Candidatus Puniceispirillum marinum IMCC1322: one gene and its partner. The protein of the gene in region 1 binds, or shares a complex with, the protein of each later gene. Links are inferred from orthologs where the notes say so. Each region holds a gene or a part of one and is shown in the gene's direction. Other genes may lie near its edges.

Evidence for each region.
Region 2: the proteins of SAR116_RS10260 (region 1) and trxA are in contact, whole or in part, in an NMR structure (PDB 2IPA), measured with the Bacillus subtilis proteins. The link is inferred for Candidatus Puniceispirillum marinum IMCC1322 from one-to-one orthologs.

What each region holds. Positions count from the first base shown.
Region 1 is NC_014010.1:2,197,293-2,204,065, forward strand. What follows is about bases 1,742-4,598. They hold SAR116_RS10260 (arsenate reductase ArsC), read left to right. Parts: upstream 1,742-2,842; coding sequence 2,843-3,355; downstream 3,356-4,598. Other genes in these bases: SAR116_RS10250 (hypothetical protein), read left to right, coding at 1,742-2,045; SAR116_RS10255 (YaiI/YqxD family protein), read left to right, coding at 2,089-2,553; SAR116_RS13510 (DUF2256 domain-containing protein), read right to left, coding at 2,571-2,735; SAR116_RS10265 (MIP/aquaporin family protein), read left to right, coding at 3,352-4,032; SAR116_RS10270 (multidrug effflux MFS transporter), read left to right, coding at 4,043-4,598. Also shown: SAR116_RS10245 (Ppx/GppA phosphatase family protein), read left to right, coding at 49-1,533; more of SAR116_RS10250, read left to right, coding at 1,587-1,741; more of SAR116_RS10270, read left to right, coding at 4,599-5,275; translational GTPase TypA, read left to right, coding at 5,429-6,773. UniProt on the Bacillus subtilis protein: Catalyzes the reduction of arsenate [As(V)] to arsenite [As(III)]. In vitro, can dephosphorylate para-nitrophenyl phosphate (pNPP).
Region 2 is NC_014010.1:1,378,766-1,385,576, reverse strand. What follows is about bases 3,917-6,811. They hold trxA (thioredoxin), read left to right. Parts: upstream 3,917-5,151; coding sequence 5,152-5,472; downstream 5,473-6,811. Other genes in these bases: SAR116_RS06420 (bifunctional folylpolyglutamate synthase/dihydrofolate synthase), read right to left, coding at 5,538-6,811; addA (double-strand break repair helicase AddA), read left to right, coding at 3,917-5,126. Also shown: double-strand break repair protein AddB, read left to right, coding at 1-1,645; more of addA, read left to right, coding at 1,635-3,916. UniProt on the Bacillus subtilis protein: Participates in various redox reactions through the reversible oxidation of its active center dithiol to a disulfide and catalyzes dithiol-disulfide exchange reactions.

The sequences.
Region 1 (6,773 bases):
TGTGCAATCCCTGCTTGTCAGCGCGCGTCATTTATCCAAGAATGGCGCATGACTCTAGCTTCTGTTTATGCCATGGCGCCAGCCAAAGCTGAAACCCGCACTGAACGTGTGGCCGTTATCGATATCGGTTCAAATTCGTTACGGCTGGTTGTTTATGCCAATAACGGGCGGTATCCGTTTCCCCTATTCAATGAACGTTCAAATTGTCGGCTTGGTGCCAATCTGGATACAACCGGAATTTTGAAGCAAGACCGTATCGATGTCGCGGTGACAACGATTACGCGCTTTGCCCATGTGCTGTCAAATATGGGTGTCAGCCGGGTATATGCGGTGGCCACAGCAGCTGTGCGCCGCGCCACTAATGCTGCCGATTTCATCACCCCTGCCGAAGCCGCGCTAGGGCATCCCATCCGCGTGCTATCGCAAAGCGAAGAAGCACATTATGTCAGCAAAGGATTGGTTCTGAATGTCCCAAGTGCCAGTGGTATTGTGGCCGATCTTGGCGGTGGTAGTCTGGAAATTGTACGCCTTGAAAAAGGCAAGGTGAAATATTCGATCAGTCTGAATATCGGGCATCTATCAACGCTCAAAGACAAGGATATCGACAAGGCGCTGGCTGGCGTAAAATGGCTTGGTGCCAAAAAGAATCTGAAATTATATGGCGTCGGTGGAAGTTTCCGCGCCCTTGGGCTGGCATTTATCGAGGAGACCCGTTATCCACTTTCGGTATTGCACGGGCTGAAAATCGATGCCGATGACGCGATTGACATTCTGAATCATATTGTCAGTGACATATCCGATGTAGGCGGCATTCCCGAAGGTCGTAAAAAGACCATGCCAACCGCCGCGCGAATCATGCGGGCTTTGATGCGCACGGCCAAAGTGGCCAAGCTGGAAATTAGCGGTAGCTCTATCCGCGATGGGGTGATCGCCGCGTATGAACTGAATGATGCCGAGCGCGCCGACTTTCTGCTGGCGGTCTGTTCGGAAATCTATCAGAACAACAGCCGCTTTCCCGATGTGCCGGAAAAGCTGTTTGCCTTTCTAAAGCCGTTGCAGATGACCTCGGATAGCAAGCAATTCAACCGGCTACTCGAAGCGGCTTGTTATTTAGCAGATTTTTGCTGGAACGAGCATGAAGATATACGTGGTGATTTGGCCGCCCGCCGTGTGCTGGGGTTGCCTGCCAACTGTGTCACACATAAAGACCGGATCTGGCTGGCGCTGGCTGTCTATCATCGGCATGTTGGACTGAAGCAGAATAAGGCACGGCCAAGAGAATTACGACATATTCTGGGTGAAGCACATCGCAAACAGGCGGTTGCTATTGGTCTGGGGCTGCGCTTTGCCATGTTCTTTAGTGGGGGCACAGCAACCGATCTTGGCAAAATACGGCTCAGCGTTGCCAAAAAGGTGCTGACCCTGCATGTGGGGGCTGGTGCCGCGGCGCTGATTGATGAACATGCAGAGCGTCGCTTTACATTGCTAGCGCAAAGCATTAAGTGCTCAGCATCGATCATCATAGAAGATTAAGACGGTTTGATCGAGCTGACTTCACGCCCACCATTTAGTAACGGATTATTGATATGTCTCAGGAAACGACGTCGCACACTTATTTCGTGTCGCTTGCCAGCATCATGGAACATCATGATGGCAATCTGGCCGCGGCGATGAAAACCGACAACCTGCGCAACTGCATTGTGACCATGCCAGTTATTATGAATGTGGGCAAAGCTGGGGATGTGGGTAAAGCTGGGGATGTAGTCAAAGCGGGCGCGCAGAATTTTTTTGTTGGCGTTGCCGTGACCTGTGATTTTGACAGTCCTGAGGCTTTGTCGGATGAATTTGCCCGCCATGCACCAGAGGGGCATATTCCGATCTTTGCATGGATTCCCGCAAACAGATTTGGCAATGATGATTTTGGTATTTTCATCGATCCGAATGATTGTGGCGAAACGCTGGTCAATGGAATGGTCGGGGAAATTATCGATCAGGCACAGATTGAAATGACCGTTACGCAGCTGGCCGAAACAATGGCGCATTAGATACAATCCAGCCGGGTCAACCATGTAAACCTTATAGGGCACTATGATGGCGATTTATGTTGATGCAGATGCCTGTCCGGTAAAAGACGAAACGGTCACGGTAGCTAACCGGCATAAGCTAGATGTCTATATCGTATCGAACGGCGGCATTCGCCCGCATCCGCACCCGCAGGTGCATATGATTATCGTAGCTACAGGTGCTGATGAAGCTGATAAATGGATCGCTGATCAGGCCAAAACTGGCGATATCGTGATCACTGCCGATATTCCGCTGGCGGCCAAAGCTGTGGCAGCAGGGGCGGCAGTTTTGCGACATGATGGTGATGTGATTACCGAGGCCAATATAGGCAACCAGCTGGCGACCCGTGATCTGATGACTGATATTCGCGCGGCTGACCCGTTATTCACCGGACCGGGTCATAAAGGTCAGCGAAGCTTTAGCAAGCAGGATCGGTCACGGTTTTTGAACAATCTGGAAATGGCAATCCGCAAGGTTAAAGGCGGGTAAAGCGCGTACATGTTGCGTCACGCGCTGGTTTTTTTACTGTCTTTCTGGTTTCCAGCGCAACGTTTCGAACAATAGCGCACCTGTTCCCAATCCCGCGCCCATTTTTTACGCCAGGCAAAGGGTAACCCGCAGGCCGCACATATTTTTTTTGGAAAATTGGCTTTCTTTAACATTTTTGACATATATCTGTGACCATTTAGAGTGTTGTGCAGATTGTTAGAATTTTTACTGACCTGTTAATCATTACCTAGCCCGCTATCCATGGCTAGTCATTAAAGGGATTTTGATAATGTCAGATACTAGGCCAGATAGTGGGCAAGATACCAGAAATGTGCTGTTCCTATGTACGGGAAATTCGGCACGATCATTGATAGCCGAAGGTATTCTGCGGCATCGGGGTGGTGCGCGTTATCAGGCCTTTTCCGCCGGATCAAAACCAACAGGCATGCCCAATCCCCATGCTATTGCCGTTTTGCAAAGCTATGCTATCGATACCAATTTTGCAGCGTCGAAAAGCTGGGATATGTTTGCAGGCGATGCGTTTGGCAAAATGGATATTATCATAACAGTCTGTGCAAATGCTGCTGGTGAAACATGCCCGATATGGCCAGGTCATCCGATCACGGCACATTGGGGGGTCGAGGATCCGGCAGCTGTTACAGGTAGCATCGCTGATATCGATGCTGCCTTTGCCCTGACCTATGCGCAAATGGATGCCCGGATAAGCGCTTTACTGGCGTTAGGTGATCTGGATTTGCCAGCACAATTGGATGCTGTTCGTGCGATAGGTGCATTATCATGAACGCGCAGTCGATAGGGCGTCAGTTTGTTGCCGAATGGCTTGGCACGCTGATGTTGCTGGTTACAGTTATCGGGTCAGGGATTATGGCCGAGCGCTTGGCAGGCGGAAATATAGCGATTGCCCTGCTTGGTAATACGATTGCAACAGGCGCCATATTGGTGGTGCTTATTACCGTGTTTGGCCCGGTTTCAGGCGCGCATTTCAATCCGGCGGTAACGTTAGCTTTTGCCATCCGCAAAGAGATTAGCCCCTCGATGGCGCTTTTATATATCCTGTTCCAGATTATGGGTGCCGTCTGTGGTGCGATGCTGGCGCATTTCATGTTTGAAGTCTCATTACTACAGATTTCGCAGAATGTGCGCAGTGGCCCTGCGCAGATGGGCTCAGAAGCGGTTGCAACATTTGGTCTGGTCATGGTTATCTTTGGCGGTATCCGGTTTCGCCCTGATGCCGTGCCATGGCTTGTTGGCCTGTATATAACGGCAGCTTACTGGTTTACATCATCGACCAGTTTTGCCAATCCGGCGGTAACACTTGCCCGCTCTTTGACCGATAGTTTTTCGGGTATTCGCCCTGTTGATGCGCCTGGTTTTATTATTTCTCAGCTTGTCGCGGCGATGATTGCAACATATGTTCTTGGCTGGTTGTTCGGCAATAAGGCTGAACCACGCAGCTAGAGTATTCCGAATGCCAGATAAGAATGATGTGTCTGCCACATATAATGTGTCAGGCAACAGTCCAGCTGATTTCAAAAATCCGTCAATGTTGCTGTTGATTCTACTTTCAGGCATTGGCGGCTTTGCCATGGTTGTGGTGGTGCCACTTATTCCGATTCTGGCTGATAGTCTTGGTGTGTCTTATGCCACCGCACAGCTAAGTTTAAGTGTATTTTTTGCTGCCTTTGCCATTGCCCAACTGATACTGGGCCCGTTCTCGGATAGCTTTGGGCGGCGTACAACACTTGTCATCGGGATGAGTCTGTTTGCGCTGGGTAGTCTGGCTTGTGCAATTTCGGAAACAGCTCTTATCGTTATTTTGGGGCGCGGGCTTCAAGGTATTGGTGCGGCGTCTGGTATGGCCATTGCGCGCGTGATCATCAATGATGTCCATGGCCGTGAAAAATCGGCAAGCTTGATAGGCTATCTAACGATGGCAATGGTTGTGGGGCCGATGGTGGCGCCGACAATTTCTGGATTTGTTGCCGAGTCCATAGGTTGGCGCTGGCTGTTCTGGATGTTGTTTGCGGTTAGTTCGTGTTTGTTGGTGGCGATTATCATGAAGCTGCCGGAAACAGTACAGTTTTCGCGCGATGCCGATGGCCGCCGGCAAGGGATTTTCGATGGCCTGCCTTTATTAAAAAATATCGAGTTCATCGGGCTGGCTGGCAATTGGGCCTTTAGTGCCTGTGTGTATTATGCCTTTCTGGCGGGGGCGGCCTATGTCGTTATCGAACAGATGGGGCGCCCAGAAACCGAATATGGCGCTTATTTCATCATGGTATCGCTGGGATATATATCAGGGAACTGGGTCGCGGCGCGCTATGGACATGTTTATGGGTCAGCACGTTTCATTATGGCAGGTACGCTGCTGGCCTTGACGGTGACAATGACGCAATGGCCTTTCTATGGGATGATGCATCCGGTCTATGTGTTTGTTCCAATGTCGATCATCGCCTTTGCCAATGGTCTTGTCAGTCCGCACTCTGCATCATCGGTGATGAATGTGGTACCGCGTCTGTCTGGTGCTGCCTCGGGTCTTTCGGGATTTCTGCAGATTGGTGGCGGGGCATTAATTAGCTTGCTGGTTGGTTATTTCCAGTTCCAGTTTGGTTATACGATGATTATTGTCATGTTTCTGTCGGCATGCTGTGCGTTCATATCGCTGATGCTGTGCTGGCATATCATCCGCCCATCGCGCTAGGGAAATGCGATATTGGCGATAAAACAGCAGAAATATATGGGTTTAAGGCGCTTCATCATGTCGCTGATGAAATTAGGGCTTTCCATATGGTGCATTAAGCAGTAGGAATGCGACCAGACCTGAGGAAACAGGCAAAACCCAAGAGACATGATGATGACACAAGAACTGCGCAATATCGCGATTATTGCCCATGTTGACCATGGCAAAACAACCCTTATCGACTCGATTATGAAGCAAAGCGGCATGTTCCGCGATAATCAGGCGGTTGATGAACGCGTCATGGATTCAGGCGATCTTGAAAAAGAGCGCGGTATTACCATTCTGGCCAAGCCAACTTCGGTGGTCTGGAAAGATACGCGGATCAATATCATTGATACGCCAGGTCACGCTGATTTCGGTGGTGAGGTTGAACGTGTTCTGGGCATGGCCGATGGGGTCATTCTGCTGACTGACGCTGCCGAAGGGCCGATGCCGCAAACCAAATTTGTTCTGGGCAAGGCATTGGCGCAAGGATTGCGCCCGATTGTGATTATCAACAAAATCGACCGCAGTGATGGCCGGCCTGAAGAAGTTGTTGACGAAGTTTTTGATTTGTTCGTAGCGCTTGATGCCAATGAAGAGCAGCTTGATTTCCCCATTCTTTACGCATCAGGCCGTGATGGCTGGTGCGTTGAAGAACTTGATGATACGCGTGAAAATCTGCATCCGCTTCTGGATCGTATTTTGGCGCATGTCGCGCCGCCGCAAGTTGATGCCAAAGCGCCGTTTGCCATGCTGGCAACCTTGCTTGATTCTGACCCTTATCTTGGTCGTTGTCTGGTTGGTCGCGTTATGCAGGGAACAGCATCGGTTAATGAATCGGTACGTGCGCTTAATCTCGATGGCAGTGTTGTTGAATCTGGCCGCTTGACCAAGCTTTTGCGTTTTGAAGGCACCAACCGTGTGCCAGTTGATCAGGTCGCGGCAGGTGACATTGTCTGTATCGCGGGTCTTTCGATTGCGTCTGTGTCGGATACAATCTGTGCACCAGCTGTTACAATACCGTTGAAATCAACGCCAATCGATCCGCCAACAATGTCGGTTACAATCACCGTTAATGATTCACCTCTGGCTGGTCGTGAAGGCAAAAAGGTGACGTCAACAGTTATCCGTGAACGCCTGCTTGCCGAGGCCGAGACTAATGTAGCGATCACATTTTCCGAAAGTGGTGGCAAGGACGCGTTTGAAATTGGTGGACGTGGCGAGCTTCAGCTTGGTGTGCTGATTGAAACCATGCGACGCGAAGGCTTTGAAATGACAGTTTCACGTCCACGTGTGCTGTTCCAGGCTGATGAGGCTAGCAATCGGCTTGAGCCAATGGAAGAAGTCACCATCGATGTCGATGAAGAATATTCAAGCGGTGTGGTTGATGGTTTGAATCGCCGTAAAGGTGAAATGCTGGATATGCGCGCGGCAGGTGCTGGTAAAACGCGGCTTGTTTTTCTGGCACCATCACGCG
Region 2 (6,811 bases), 820 kb from region 1 along the record:
TCTAGAAGGTTTAGCCATTGCCATTGGTGATGATAAAGATTTGCGGGATTTTATCGCGATCCATATCGCGGTTCCCTTTACCCCCCTTGTTGATGCGTGGCAGGCGCCAGCCCCAACCATGGCAAGCCTTGCCCGTGGACTAGGCCAGACCGCCGAAATGATGGCAGCGCAGACTATGTGTATTCCATCTGATGGACCCGATACAGAAACACGAGTCGCCGATAAGAATGACGGTGCTCTTCATCTATGGGACAATCAAGGCGGCAAGGCCGCTGCCGATCTGTTGAAAAACCTGGTCGAGCATGGGCATGATCAAGCGGTTAATGCCACGGATTTTGCGCAAACGTTAGTACAAATCATGCAGGACATAACAGTGCATGCTGTCCAGCAGTCACATCCAAGGCTGGCTATTCTGGGAGCGGTAGAATCGCGGATGCAAACCGCCGATCATTTGATAATTGCGGGCTTCAATGAAGGTAACTGGCCACCGCAACCGCAAACTGATCCTTGGATGAACAGCGATATGCGCAAAGCCGTTGGTTTGCCGCCACATAACTGGCGTACCAGCCTAAGTGCGCATGATGTCTATATGGCAATTTGCAACCCAAAGGTCACGATCACCCGTGCGCAACGCCAGAATGATGCGGCGACGATCCCAAGTCGCTGGCTACAGCGGATGGATGTTGTGCTATCGGCTCTTGGCATTGCCAAAGCGCTTGATCGTGGTGATGAAAAGTTTGAATGGCTTGCGATATTAAATCCTAAAACGATACCAAACCGTATAAAGCGTCCAGCGCCAAAACCGCCACTAAGCGCGCGCCCACGAAAGTTTTCGGCTACCGAGATCGATATGTGGATCAATGATCCATACGCGCTTTATGCCAAGAAGATTCTAAAGCTTCGTCAACTTGACGATATTGACCGTCCACCAGATGCGGCTTTGCGCGGCACATTATTTCATAATGTGCTTGCCGATTTTACCCGCACTTTTCCTTCTGGGTCTTTGCCTGATACCGCGTATCAAGACTTGCTGGCCATAGGTAAAACGCATTTTGCCGATCAATGGGCAACGCCTGATATCCGTTATTTCTGGTGGCCCCGGTTTGAGATGGTTGCAGGTTGGATTATTGAAACAGAAAAGCAGCGCCGTGATGATCTTGCTTTCATACATGCCGAAAAGAAAGGCAGCACCATATTGACCGGGCCGGCTGGCCCCGTTGAATTATCGGCGCGTGCTGATCGGTTGGAAAAAACCAAGGATGGTACATGGCACATAATTGATTATAAAACCGGTATTGTCCCATCAAAAAGCAAGGTTGCTTCAGGTCGCGCTACCCAGCTTCTGGTCGAAGCCTTGATCGCATGGGATGGCGGTTATGATGATAAGCCAGGTTGCGACATTGCCAAGATGCAATATTGGAAACTAAGTGGCCGTAAAAACAAGATTGGTGATATTTACGATGTGTTGCCTGATGATGGGTCGCCGGAAAACACCCGCGACATGATGCAGTCGCTGATCACGCTGTTTGATGATCCCGAAGCCACCTATCCAGCTGAGCCAAACATCAAATTCAAGCTATCCTATAATCCTTACCGGCATCTGGCGCGGATAAGCGAATGGCAACAGGAGGGGCATGATGAATGATCTTATTCAGCGTGCCAGCATAGAACAGGCGCGCGCATCTGATCCGATGGCATCGGTCTTTGTCTCGGCCAATGCCGGAACAGGCAAAACCAAATTATTGACTGACCGGGTTCTGCGTCTGCTTTTGTCAGGTGCAGAAGCCGACGGTATTTTATGTGTTACCTATACACGCGCGGCGGCGGCAGAAATGCGCAACCGTATTTATGCGCGTCTGGCTCGGTGGGCTGTTATTTCAACAGCTGATCTGACCAAAGATCTGCAAGCAATGGGAATTGTTGCACCATCACAGGGAAATATTCGTCTGGCGCGCATGCTGTTTGCCAAGATACTTGATAATGACAATGGCCCACGTGTTGAGACAGTGCACTCATTTTGCCAGTCCATTTTGCGCCGCTTTCCGATTGAAGCCGGCATTGCGCCAAATGCAAAGCTGGCAGACGATGCCGAACAGGATCGTCTTAAGTCAATTGCCAAAGTTGCGGTGATGAACAGCCTAGATCCTGCAATACAGATAGCCGTGGCAACTATTGCTAACCAGAGTTCCGAAGGACAAGCGACTGAAATTCTCACCGAGTTCTTGCGGCGTGTGCCTGCGCTTGACGATATCGACACCTTATCCCGCTTACAGGCACATTTCCGTGATGATCTTGATATGCCTGAGGCGGATTTTGTAACCCAGCATATTGCAGAGGCATTGGCAAAAATCGATGATGAGGCCTTACGTGCGGTGGCAGTGGCTTTACAGAATGCTAAAACCGAAACCCAGCGCGATCGTGGTGCCGCGTTTTTTGCGTGGTTGGCACTTGATGACGAAATGCGCATTGCGAGGTTGAATTTGCTGGTTGATGCGCTGTTCACGACAAAGGGCCCACGTGCTGACCGGAACCTGTCCAATGCTGACATCCGTGCTGAATATCCTCCCATTGTCGATGTCCAGCGTGCGGTCATTGATATTCTGACCCCCATTTTACATATGATGGCAACGGATCGGTGCCGCGAGTTGACCACGGCATTATATATTTTTGGGGCAGCGTTCCAGCGTCATTATCAAAGCCTGAAAGAAAGTCGTGGTCTGCTCGATTATGATGATTTGATCGCTGTGACCAACCGTCTGCTTGCCCGAAGCGAAGCTGCACAATGGGTGGCGTGGAAACTTGACAATGGTATAGGTCATGTTCTGGTCGATGAAGCACAAGATACAAGTCCCGCGCAATGGACTTTGTTACTTCGCCTTGTTGAGTCATTCTTTGACGGCAGTGATATGCCTGTTGCGGCCAGCTCTATTGCTTCGGACACTGCAGATATGGACATCGCACCGCGCAGTGTTTTTGCTGTTGGTGACTTTAAACAATCGATCTATTCATTTCAGGGCGCTGATCCAAAGGTGCTTGGCGAGAACCGTACATTGCTTCGCAATAAGGCGATGGCGGCTGAGATTGATTTTCGGGCTTTATCTTTATCGGTGTCGTTCCGGTCAACGGCACCCATTCTTGGTTTGGTCAATGATTTGATCCCTGACCTTGACGGTATTGAGGATTTTGTAAGCCATGATCTCGCGCGTCGTCATAAAGGTGGTTTTGTCGAAGTCTGGCCTATCATTGACGCGCCGGTTGATGAGGAAAAGACAGAAGGTTTCACCCCTGCAAATATTGCGTCGATGCAAGGCGCCTCTGCTGTGGCAGCAAGCCATCTTGCGCGCACGTTAAAATCCTGGATTGGCAAACGACCTTTGCCATCGTCGGACAATGATCATATGCCAAGAAAGATTATGGCTGGTGATATCCTCATCCTGCTTCGCAAACGCGATGTTTTCTTTGAGCAGGTGCTGGTTGCGCTTCAAGAACAAGGTGTTGCCGTTGCAGGTGCTGACAGGATGCGGCTTGTGGATCAGATTGAAATTCAGGATTTGCTGGCATTGGGTGACGTTGCGCTTTTGCCTGACGATGATTTACAGCTTGCCGCCTTATTGAAATCGCCTTTATTTGGCATCAGTGAAGCGCAGTTGTTTGATCTTGCCCATGACCGTGGATCGCACAGTCTATTCCGACAGCTTATGCGCTATCTGGGAAGCAATGATCCGCTTGGTCGTATTGCCGACCGTTTGGAAGAGTGGTGCAGATTGGTTGATGGGGGGTCGGTTTTTTCTTTCTTCAGCAAGGTTCTTGTTGATGGTGGCCGCGATAAATTCCGCGCCCGTCTTGGTTCGTCGGTTGATGAGGCGCTTGACCATTTTCTGGCAGTCGCCCAAAGCTATGGAGAGTCTGGAGGTGTTTCGCTAACAGCCTTTTTGGCAGCGGTTCGTGCTGGTGGCGGTGATGTAAAGCGCGATATGGATGCTGGTAATGTGGATGAGGTGCGTGTCATGACCATTCACGGTGCCAAGGGACTTGAAGCCCCAATCGTTATCCTGCCAGATATGTTGCGGCATAGCGTGCCCCATTCCCCGCTGATAACAGGCGAAGATCAACGCTTTATCTATTGGGAAGCTGGCAGTCATTTGCGGCCACCATTTCTTGAAACGGCGCGTCAGAAAGCAAGCGACCTGCGTGCCGAAGAAGATAACCGCCTCCTTTATGTGGCATTAACGCGAGCCCGTGATGGGTTGGTAATAGGCGGCTGGGAAAAACGCAATTCGCGCTGGCTTGAAAACAGTCCCTACAGCCGGATAAAGGCATATTTTACAGAACATAAAGACGTTGTCGAAGACGTGGATGGCGTGTTGCGTCATATCGCCAAGACTGTTTCAGAGGCTGATTCTGTTTTCCCTTCAATGCCTGATGATGACGCAGCTATGCGCGTTCCAGATATAGCCAGTGAACCGGCTGACACAAGCTGGCTTCATCATCCTGCACCCGATTTACCACCTGATGCTCGTCCGTTGCGACCATCAGAGCCTGCCAATCTTTATGCGCCGCATCCATTGGGATTTGGCGTAACAGATAGCCGAACACAAGCTATGGCATTGACCCGGGGACGTCTGGCGCACCGTCTATTTGAGATGTTGCCGACAGTACCTCAGGATCAGCGCAACACTGTTGCAGATCGCATGATTGCAACGGTTGATATGCTATCGCCTGCTCAGGGTGCGCAGCTTAAAAATGAGGTTTTCACAATTTTGAATGATCCACGCTTTGGCAATTTGTTTACCCCTGATGCGCTTGCCGAAGTACCAGTGACTGGTATGGTGCGTGATCGCGGTGTGTCTGGACAGATTGATCGCCTGTTTGTCGGTGATGACAGCGTCATTATTGCAGATTTCAAAACCGGTATTGCGAATGAAGATTCCCCTCCCGAAACATATCAACGCCAAATGGCACTTTATGCGGCTTTGATAGGAGAAATTTTTCCTAATAAGCCAATTGTGTGCTGGCTCATTTGGACGGAAACAGCTAGGCTTCAGGAAATAACAGCGTCAATGCGCGCTTTGGCGCTTGCGCGAATATTTGGTGACATTAAGACAGTTTATAACTCATTCACATAGCACGTTACACAGGTAGGAACACCCAATGGCGACAACAAAGACGACTGATAGTGATTTCTCGACGCAGGTTTTGCAATCTGACAAGCCGGTTCTTGTCGATTTCTGGGCAGAATGGTGTGGCCCATGCAAGGCGATTGGCCCGGCTCTTGAAGAAATTTCTGAAGATAAAGGTGACAGCCTTTCAATCGTCAAATTGAATATTGATGAAAACCCGCTTACCCCTCAGCAGTATAATGTGCGTGGTATTCCAACGTTGCTCATTTTTAAAGATGGCGCGGTCGTGGCCGAAAAAGTTGGCGCGTTACCTAAGTCACAATTGGAAAATTGGATTGAGCAGTCGATTTAACAATCACGCTTACACCCAAGAATAATAAATGTCTGGTCGTTTCCAGACAGATGAACGCTACTTGTTTAGACAGGTAGCGTTTTGTTTTCGTTTAGAATATGCCCGGCTAGATAAAGTGAACCACATATAATCACAGGGTGGTTGTTATCAGCGATTGTCAAGGCGTCCTGTATCGAGCGGGCAGGTGAAGCTGATAGCCCAATTGATGTTGCCGAGGCGGCAAGCTCACCGGCCGTTAATGAGGCAGGTTGACCCGGGATCGTCAAGGTCAGGACTTGTCCTGCAATTTTGCTTATGGGGGCTAGAAATTCAGCAGGATCACGTGTGTTCAACGCGCCGCAAATCACTGTCCATTGCCCATCATGAAGGTCGGGAAGCGCGGCCACCAGTGCCTGCGCCCCATGTGCATTATGTGCCCCATCCAGCCATATTGATTGGTCTGGCATAAGGGTTGTCAGATCACCTTTGTCCAGCTTCTGTATGCGGCCCGGCCATATGGCATTACCCAGGCCGGCAACAATTTTAACAGGTGCTAATTTGCGGCTTGTCCCAAGCGCATGGATAAGCGCCGTCGCGGCAAGGCTGGCATTATCAACCTGATGTTCACCAGCAAGGCCGGGTGTGGGCAAGGTTACCGCACCGTCATTCAGATCAGTGTTGCTATAGGTAATGGCAATGCGCCCATCTGCGGCCTTATACCCGTTAAAATCAATGCTGGCCGTAAAAAGCTTGGCGCCAATTTCCTCTGCATGCGCGTTCAGTTGCTGTGCAACAACGTTATCTTGTTGCGCACTGAAACAAGGCACGTTATGCCGCATGATACCGGCCTTTTGCGATGCAATGGTTGCCACATCATTGCCCAGAAAATGCTCATGATCACGGGCAATAGGCGTGATTATTGTGGCTAGCGGCCTATCCAGAACATTGGTCGAATCCAGAGTGCCGCCAAGTCCCGTTTCCAATAATAACAAATCTGCTTCACATTGTGAAAAGGCCAGCATCGCGGCGGCTGTGGTCACTTCAAAGAAGGTGACTTCATCAGTACCATTAATATTTTCAACCTCTTCAAGAAGGTCAGCCAATGCGCCATCGCTAATCAATGTCCCGGCTAACCGGATGCGCTCGTTAAACCGGCATAGGTGAGGCGAGCTATAGACATGAACGCGTAACCCGCACCCCTCGGCCATGGCGCGCATATGGGCAATGACGGATCCTTTGCCATTTGTACCTGACACATGAATTGTTGGAGGCAATGCATGATGTGGATTACCTAACCGGTTTAATAGCGCAAAGGTACGATCAAGCCCTAGATCAATAAGCTTGGGATGAAGCGCGGCAA